3 regions of the Paenibacillus sp. JT22N7 genome follow, and region 2 is predicted to be linked to each of the others. Evidence: riboswitches for the same ligand, from Rfam matches in the RefSeq annotation. Region 2 holds a riboswitch; each other region holds the start of a gene.
The links. Region 2 has a riboswitch for cyclic di-GMP ahead of AC50Y5_RS29130 (glycoside hydrolase family 26 protein). Riboswitches for the same ligand answer to the same signal wherever they lie in the genome.

Region 1 (3,111 bases), on a different contig from region 2:
ACAGAATGGTACAAAGATTGGAAAAGCGGCGTTAATGGTTTGTAGACTGGTGAAGGAAACAAAATGGTAAATAATTGGAGGGGCAAGCGAGTGCTATTGACTTTTTAAACCATAGCCCTCATAAATAGCTCTCCAATCCAATGGCCGTGCCATTCTTCTTTCTACTTGCTCGAGAGGCTTAAAACCATACTTGGCATATAAAGTCTGAGCATCTTTTGTACCTAGATTAAAGCTTGTTCCTTTTAGTTTGGGGTGCTCCAATATGGTTTCTAATAGCCACTTGCTAAGTCCTATACCTCGAAACTCGGGTATAACAAATACATCCCCTAACCAGGAAAAGCGGACAAGGTCGGTGACAACTCGCGCAAAACCAACTAGCTTCGCTTGTTCCTTAAGCGGATTCCCCTGATAAATGCCGTAGCACAAAATGGAGTGTTCAATGGCTGCTTGTACAAGTTCTTTGTCAATTCCGTTTGCCCAATAAGATTCCTCGTTTAGAAATTTATAAATCGTTTCAATATCCAAATAAGCTTTATTTGTGCTAATTGTAAATCCGTCGCTTCTAGTCCAAAGTTTTTGTTCTTCCAAAGGGCTGCAGTCCTTTCTGAGTATTCCTTTGAATTATCATACTGTTGAAGGAATAAAAATTCAATATTCTATGCGGCCTATTATTTTGTAAGTTTTGCGAGATTAAACAGAGATTTTGTCGAGAAATTGTAGAGTTGCCCTATTTATAATGGAGGAGTAGGTGAAAATGGAGACGGACAAGCTTTACGAGCTTCATTTTCAAAAAAATAGCATGTCCAAAGGAATGGTTGAAGAAGATGATGATAACCGAGAAGCGGCAAATGAATGTCATTCGCCATTTTCGCTATCCTGAGCTGGCTTGCTGTATAAGCGAGGGAGCCCAGCACCTACGACAGCTGAATTTGAATCAAATGACCGATTACACCATCGTTCGTGGCTTTTATACCCATCATAGAGGTCATTTTATTGGCATTACAGCTACTTCTGAGGGGCCTTTGTTTTTTTATGACAAGCAGTATTTTCAGCTTTCGGAAGGGAAATTTATGATTACTCTGGAGCATGATGATAAGCGGAACACGTTTTCTTTTTGGTGGGACGGGGTGGAAATATGCCGCCTGAACTACCAGCGTCAGCTTTATCGGTACAATGAGGGAATCGTAGATGATGGTATTCGTGATTTTTTTGCGTGGCTTTATTTGTCGACAGGACCAAGGAAGTTTTGGAGATTCCAAAAGTTTTACACGGTCAAAAGCAGCTAAACGCTGTTTCGGGTATCGGAATTTTATCAACCGACATAGGATTGATAAAACGCATGATGGAGTTGAAGCGAGATGGGCGCAGAACATTTGAAAGAATTTCAAAGCTTGAAGCACGAAGATGAAATGCGGTATATGCTCCTGCTTAGAGACGTAAAGGGCATGCTTAAAGAGCGGAAGGAAGAGCCTTTTATGAAACGGTTAAAGCGGAGATGGATGAAGAAAAACCAGAAAATACAAGCCTCAGCCTGGAAATAAAAAAGATTTAACGTATTGTTTATTGCAAATAATGGGTATATACTAGAGATAATCATAGTTTAATATAAGGTAGTTTTTCTACCTAACACCACTTACAAAACTTTACACGATAACGGCAAACCTGTCGAAAGGCAGGGACGCAAAGCTAAAGGGCCTTCTCTATTATTAGATGGCAGCCTAGCCACCGAAGGGAGTTTTTTTTATGCGCAAAAGTTTAACGGTTATGATTTTGCTGGCGTTGATTCTGTCCGTGTTCCCTCAAGCAACTGCTCAAGTGGCAGCGGCAGCTGGGACAAGCTGGCTCGACGAATCCAATGTGGATAAAGGAAGCATCGGCATTCGTTATGAGGTCAAGTCAGGCGTAGATACAAGGCTGGTTGTAGCCAAAGACGGCAAAAATTATACGTATGCGCTCCGGACAAACCAGACAGAAGAATGGTTTGCGCTTCAACTGGGCAATGGAGATTATACGATTTCATTATTGGAAAACGTAAGTGGTACAAAAAAATATAGAGCAGTTCATACAGGCAAAGTTACCTTGAATTTGAGTGACAGCAGCCTCGTCTATTTGAACTCCATACAAAATATTGATTGGAGCAGCAACAGCAAAGCGGTTAAGAAAGCATTGGAACTGACTAAGGGAGCAAAGACGGATACCGAGAAGGTAACGGCGGTTTACAATTATATTGTAGCGAATATTTCTTACGATCATCAGCTTGCGGCTAAGGTGACCAACGATTATTTGCCTCAAATCGATCGTACCTTTAGTTCGCAGAAAGATATTTGCTACGGCTACGCTGCATTAATGGCAGGCATGCTTCGCAGCTTGGACATTCCGGCCAAGATGGTGACGGGCAAAGCGTCTGATGTATCAAATTATCACGCTTGGAATGAAGTATATTTGGACGGCAAATGGATCACGATCGATACGACGCTTGATGCTGGCCTGAAGAACAGCAAGAAAGCGGGCAAAATGATTAAAGACAGCTCGCGTTATACGGCTGCTAAAGTTTATTAAACGGAAATAAACACATATAACTCAATAGGTACACACAGAAGCTTCGTCTATCCTTCATCGGATGGACGAAGCTTTTTTGCAGTTATTTAGCTGACGGATAAAGGGGAGGCTTGTAAAGTTTTTGTACAGTTGGGCTGGATATAATTTTCTTATTTGAATACAAGGAGGAAGAGGATGGAAAATGACGTGGTATTTGTAAGGTAATGTTTTTGTACTAGGCATTATCGGTATTCACAACAAGAGAGAAACTAGAGGAGATAGAGAAAAAGAGAGGATTGATGAGATGCCCGCAAGTAGACAGAGAGCGATCAGGCACAAGATTTCCTGGATCATGCTGCTCGTTTTGCTGCTGCAAGCTGCATTACAGCCATTCGCAGCACCGGTACAGGCAGCAGGACCGATTACAGGGCTGACTTTTACAAAGACAGCCAGTGTGAGCACTGTTAATGTAGGAGATACCTTCAAGTATACGATCTTGTATCAGGCAGATGGAGCAACTCATGTCGGTAAGAATGTAACGATTGTTGATACAGTACCGGCACAATTTGAAAT
Region 2 (3,111 bases):
AATGGCTATGATACGTATAACATCAACGAATCGCATCCTAGTGCAAATTGGGTGTTTTTCCCTTTATACCCTTTGTTAGTCTTTTTGGTGGAGTCTATTTCTAAATACGATGCGACAGTCGTGGGATCGGTTTTATCGAATTTGTTTTTGCTCGTATCACTTTTTTATTTTTATGGCATTTGTTTAAAAAGAGGACTGAAACAGGAGCACGCCCAAGTCGCGGTGCTGCTGCTGCTCATTTTTCCGACCGCCATCTTCTATGCCGTGCCTTATACAGAGAGCCTGTTCCTCATGCTGTCGCTAATGACCGTCTATTATGCGATGCAAAAACGATATTTTCTCGCGTTTCTGTTCGGGGGCTTGTCCGCTGTGACGCGCAATTTGGGCTTCGTCAACTTGTTTTTCGTTGTGGGTACGCTGTTGATCGAACACAGGCTGTACCGTTTCAAGTGGAAGGACACGAAGTATTTAGGCTATGCAATCATTTCGGCGCTGCCGCTAGCCGGTTATCTGTTGTACATGAAATGGCTTACTGGCGATTTGCTGGCTCCGATTACCGAGCAAAGCATCAACTGGTATCGCAAGACGGTTGCTCCGTTCTCGAACTATATTCATTTTATCCAAAAGCCTTATTTCTCAGGAAATGGCGGCTGGGAAAATGGCCTGCTTGCCTTTATTATCGCGAATGCCGTCCTCGTCATTTTTGCTGCCTTTCTTATTATGCGCTGGAAAGATATTCGCCGTAATGCTCATGAATGGCTGTTTTTTGCCTATGGATTGCTGCTTATGCTCATTCCGTTCGCCAGCGCCGAATTTTTGCAGAGCATTCCACGTTATGTCATGGTTGCGTTCCCCTTCTACATTTATTTTGCGGATGTGCTGAAAAATAATAAGGCGCTGCAAATGTTTTATTTCATGATGTTTTTCCTGCTTCATATTGTGTATGCGATTTGCTACTTTAATGGATATTTTTTCGTTGTATAAATTTATGAAAAAATAAATTGACGAAATTTGCGCTTAAGGTGTACAATAGCACCATATTACTTTAGCTCGTACTTTATACCTAGATCGTTTAACGAAAAGGCAAACTCAGGGAAACCTGATGTGCGCAAAGCTACAGGGGCTTCATTCCTAACGGAATATGCTCGCCAGCTACCGAATTCAACATCGATTCTTCCTTTATTAATCAAGGTAGACTTTGTTCTTTCGGGAGCAGGGACTATCTTTTTTTTATTGCTTACACGAAAAGGCAAACTCAGGGAAACCTGATGTGCGCAAAGCTATAGGGGCTTCATCCTTAAACAGGATATGCTCGCCAGCTGCCGAAGCCCGACATAGCCTCCTTTGCCTGATGAAGGTGCGGCGTGTTCTTCGGACCACGACCATCATTCGCTCGGGGGAGGAACTTACTATGAAAACTACAAAATTCGCTCTTACACTCCTTATGCTCGCTTCGACATTACTCTGGGCACTCCCTGCTAGCGCGCAAACCAACTTTTACAACGGAGCATGGATCGGCACTTGGCCGAACCAAAGCTTGAACAACATCGCTGCCTACGAGCAACTAATCGGTGGACACCAAGATGTTGTACATACTTTTGTCAACTCGAACCAAGGGATTAATGAATGGAAGGGCTTTATGGACTATGTAAATAATAATGGTTCGATTAACCTACTTACCCTTGAGTTTAAAAATAAAAATTACAAAGAATATTCGACTGCTGATATTAATAGAGGCGTAGTAGACGCTTACCTGAAACAAACGGCAAAACAACTGGTTAACTGGCAAGCAGCTAACAAAAACCCTGAAATTTGGCTTCGCATTTTCCACGAAGGCAATGGCAACTGGTACGGCTGGGGCGTTGGCGACAGCACAGTTAACACAAACGAGACTTACAAAGCGGCATTCCAACGTGTCGTTACGATTTTCAGAGAGCAAGGCGCAACGAATGTGAAATTCATGTACAACGTAAACGCTGAAAATGTTGGCAAAAACGCATCGTTTACAGCTATGTACCCAGGCGATGCTTACGTAGACCTGCTTTCGATCGATGGCTACAACTTTGGAACGAAAGAATCGTGGAGCTCGTGGAGAAGCTTTAACGACGTATTCTACGCTTCGTACCAAGCGCTGACAAGCATTTCGAGCAAGCCGATCATTATCGCTGAAACTGGCACAACAGAAAGCGGCGGCAGCAAAAACGAATGGGTTATTGATGCGATGAATCAAGTGCAATCGCCAGCGTACAGCCAAATTAAAGGCTTGATCTGGTTCAACGAGAACAAAGAGCTGGACTGGCATATCGATTCGTCGGCTGATAGCCTGAGCGCTTACCAAACGCTGCAAAAAACGCTTTAAAAGATTAGACGGGGCTAGTCGTCAAGTCCTGGTCTCAACTCTATCAAACACTGGCTGATATAATACTAAATAGGTATTCTGAGAAAACTCTAATTTCGCGTAAACCGCGTAAAATTAGAGTTTTTTCGCTTTTTTTCTACACTTTTGCCAATAAGATTACAATGTTAAGAAGAAAAATTAACTTTTAAAGGGGCAAGGATTGTGATAAGATAACTTTGAATTTGAGCCTTAGCCGCCAAAAATATCATATTTCCGGCCGATTTAACAAATATCGACAGCGAAATTAGACAGTATAGTCAATCCATGTTGTAGATTAGTCAGAAAAGGAATGGAATTATGGCGAATAAATAGAGCGCAAAGGATTGGGGTTATTTGAAAACAAAAGCTAGGTACATATTAACAACGCTATCCATTGCTATCATGATCGTGTATCTAGTATGGAGACTTGTACAAACACTCCCATCTGGCTGGTCATTAATTTTTGGATCGTTGTTACTATTTTTTGAAATCATTTCTATTTTTCAATCCGTTTTATTCCACATTCTTCTGCTAAAACCCACTGAAAGAAAGCCTGCGCCATTACCTGACAACCTTTATTCTGTGGATGTTACGATCGCTACCTACAATGAACCGCCATCCTTGGTTAGAAAAACCATACTTGCTTGTAAAAACTTGAATTATCCGGAAAATCTGTTAAACATTTGGGTGTGTGATGATGGAAAGCGAGCGGAAATGAGAGAATTAGCCGAAGG
Region 3 (3,111 bases), on a different contig from region 2:
ATAAATTCATTAAGAATGCCCAGTGGATAAATGCTGCCATCCATTTCAACCTCATACCCATCTGCATTAAATGCAGTAGTCCAACCGACCTTCACCGCATTTTCAGATGGAATAGTCTGAATGGCAGGAGTTGCAAACGGAGATAGCTGACTAGCTGGTACAACCTCTTTCGCTCCTGAAGCGCTTTGCCATGATAAAATGGCTTTAGGCGATCCATTACGACTAACGTATTCCATTTGAATGTCAACCTTTTGACCAGCTTCTAAGGCAATAGAGCCAGTAAATAATTTATTTCCTTGCGCTGCCCACTCATCAATAATTAGAGTTCCATTCACATATAGTTTGACTCCGCCATTAACATCAGCCTCGAACGTATAATTTTCAGCGTAATAAGGCTGTATTTGTCCAGACCATCTAACAGAAAACCGTCCATCATTTAGGCCTGTCGAAGATACAGGAGCCTTGCCTTGCAAAGCGGGCTGCTCCAGCACCGTCGTTTTTTCACCATCCAAATTTTCCTCTGTAAAATATTCCGCCTTTAACCCTGCTGCCAAATATTTCAGCTTCGTTTCCCCTTCAGTACCGACACCGATGTTAATAATCGGTTTCTGATTAGCTGTAATACCGCCTCCGATGGCAACGATGCCTCCGGTCTCAATATTCAAGTGATTGTTGACATGCATATCGCCTTGAATAAATAAATCTCCACGTTTCACAGAAATATTGGCCTGCTGATTATTGGAAACCAAGCTGCCAACTACCATTTCCTCATCAATATTCATAGTTACATTTGTATTGATATGAAGACTTCCAGGTACAATGACTCTTCCTGCTTGTACATTAAGCAGACCACTGTTATAAGTAAGGCTCCCAGCTATGAAATTGTCCGCAATCGAGACACTAGAATTATTATTCAAGTGCAAGGAACCTTTAACCCACAGATTCCCTCCCATTGTCCGAGTCGAATCGTTAGGTTTTTTAATATCAATAGTCAGCTCAGTGTTCGCATTCATGCTCCCATTGACGACCAAAGTTCCATAAACCGTAATGGTGAGCTTATTATTCGTATTGATGCCCTCTGCGATAACATAAACCGGTTTCGTAGGAGAGCCCAATGTCAGTGAGGAATCTAAATTTAAATGGCCCACCGTCACAGCTACCATATCGCTGCTGCTGTTATTAATTGCTGCCTCCAGGCCTGAGGCACTGCAATTATTACAGGAAATAAATGAAGGATTGGATGCCGCCAGTTTGCTTTCCAAAGACGCCATTTCTGCATTCATGTAGCGGCTAATTTCCGGATTTAAATCGCCTACCCGGATAAAGGGAAGCGCATTATGCTCATTATTTTGATTGCCGGAAATAATAATTTTATTGCCCTGAAGCTTGTTTTGCTCCGCTGGCTTCCCAATTTGCGGTTTTGGAATCGTTTGGATGACAGGCTCCAGAGATTTAATTTCGATATATTGAATAGCTGTTGTATCTCCACTGCTGCCCGCATTGAGCGTCAGTTTCCCGTCAGCAATGACAACCCCCTTCTGAAAAGTTACTTGTCCACCAGCAGGCAGCTCCGTATTTTCCCAAAAAGTGTTGCCCTCTACATAAAGCGTATTATTGCTTTCATATACAGAGTTCCCGACACTGACCTTCACGTTATACCTGCCATTCGGCAGCTCAATCTCCCATTCACCGCCTTCTTGCACTTGAATAGAAGAGTTTAGAAGCGGCGCATCGTAGGTGCTTCCTGTAACCGTAGACTGCGCATGATCCATATTCCAACCGTAGAAGTATCCATTGTGTGGACCATACTCATCGCCATGGTCGGCCAAATAGCCATCTGCTGCTAAAGCATCAGTTGCTTTAAACTGAACATTAACACCTCGAAATGACGCGGCAGCCTCCGTGGAATTGCTCCAGATGGAAGGAAGGAACATTTGAATAATTAAAGATAAACATAATACTCTTATTACACCTTGCTTAATCTGACTAAAATACATTTGAATATCCCCCTCTATTAAGAAAAACGTCTGGCGGCGTCCTTTCTATTAGACGCCATCGTTTTGGCAAAACGTATAGAGAAAGTATGAGAAAATTCATATCCTTTCCTATACGTCAAGCGTAAACGGCTATCGCTGCTCTCTGGCGGCAAAGCTACCGTTTAGCGTATGAAATATAAGCCGTTTATAAGGATGAAACTTATAAATTCTTATATTTGCATAAAAAAAGCCCATTTACTTTTGGCGGCCCGGCTGTCATACGGCAACCATAATTATGGTTTTCCGTGAAGACCCGCGGCTTTGCGTCCCTGTCTTTCGATCAGGTTTGCCTTTATCAATTTCAATGGGCTTGTTGATTCTTAAACCTACATTTCTAGTAGTCTCCACGAAGACCCTCGACTTTACTCCCCCGCCTTTCGAACGAGTCTACCTTTCAGTTCAATTGATCTAATAGTTCTTTGTACTTAGTATATCGGTTGGATATTTGAAATTTTATACTACATAAGTCATGAAAATAAATATTTTTATTTGGCATGTCATTCCTCATTAACAGTGGACTCCTTATATTTAGTAAATTCTAGATCATACAACAGGAAGTTAATCCTATTTGAACTATTAAAAATCTTCCTATTTATCTCCTTGCAAATTATTAGTCGTATGATCAACAAAAAAATGCCCAACCCGCTAAACCACGGGCTGGACCTATCATTTCATATTTAAGTTCACTTTTTAAAACTCACATTACTATTAATTTAGGCAATATGGCCTACTACTTCAACCCAAAAGCCTGCTCCAGCTCCGCAATCCTCGACTGCTCCATATGCACAATAGCTCCAATGTTTTTCGCTGAAATGGTCGCTTTCGCGCTGTATTCGGCGACCTCCAGGCGGTCGAAGGCGTTCAGCAGGCTTTGCCCGGTGACGATGACGCAGTCATTTTCGGCAATGACGATGGGCGTGTTCTCCTGAAAAAGCTGCGCCGCCTCCTGCGGCTTCGTATACAAATCCCCATAAGGAAGCTTAGGAATATTCCGCAGCAAAATATAGCTTTCCGGAATCGTCCGCGAATCCAGCAGCTCCTCTGTCACCGCAAACGCCATAATATTAGGCGGATG

Region 1: another riboswitch for cyclic di-GMP. It lies ahead of AC50Y5_RS26695 (transglutaminase-like domain-containing protein); the one in region 2 lies ahead of AC50Y5_RS29130 (glycoside hydrolase family 26 protein).
Region 3: another riboswitch for cyclic di-GMP. It lies ahead of AC50Y5_RS19095 (fibronectin type III domain-containing protein); the one in region 2 lies ahead of AC50Y5_RS29130 (glycoside hydrolase family 26 protein).

What each region holds. Positions count from the first base shown of each region.
Region 1 covers NZ_JBXENY010000011.1:201,111-204,221, forward strand. The annotation lists gene AC50Y5_RS26680 (response regulator) at 1-45, shown strand, start outside; gene AC50Y5_RS26685 (GNAT family N-acetyltransferase) at 94-588, opposite strand; gene AC50Y5_RS26690 (hypothetical protein) at 825-1,286, shown strand; cyclic di-GMP riboswitch class I at 1,646-1,730, shown strand; gene AC50Y5_RS26695 (transglutaminase-like domain-containing protein) at 1,744-2,559, shown strand; gene AC50Y5_RS26700 (SdrD B-like domain-containing protein) at 2,843-3,111, shown strand, end outside.
Region 2 covers NZ_JBXENY010000014.1:35,008-38,118, reverse strand. The annotation lists gene AC50Y5_RS29135 (mannosyltransferase family protein) at 1-984, shown strand, start outside; cyclic di-GMP riboswitch class I at 1,073-1,160, shown strand; cyclic di-GMP riboswitch class I at 1,239-1,327, shown strand; gene AC50Y5_RS29130 (glycoside hydrolase family 26 protein) at 1,412-2,359, shown strand; gene AC50Y5_RS29125 (glycosyltransferase) at 2,780-3,111, shown strand, end outside.
Region 3 covers NZ_JBXENY010000007.1:31,088-34,198, forward strand. The annotation lists gene AC50Y5_RS19095 (fibronectin type III domain-containing protein) at 1-1,997, opposite strand, end outside; cyclic di-GMP riboswitch class I at 2,237-2,337, opposite strand; gene AC50Y5_RS19100 (class II aldolase/adducin family protein) at 2,767-3,111, opposite strand, start outside.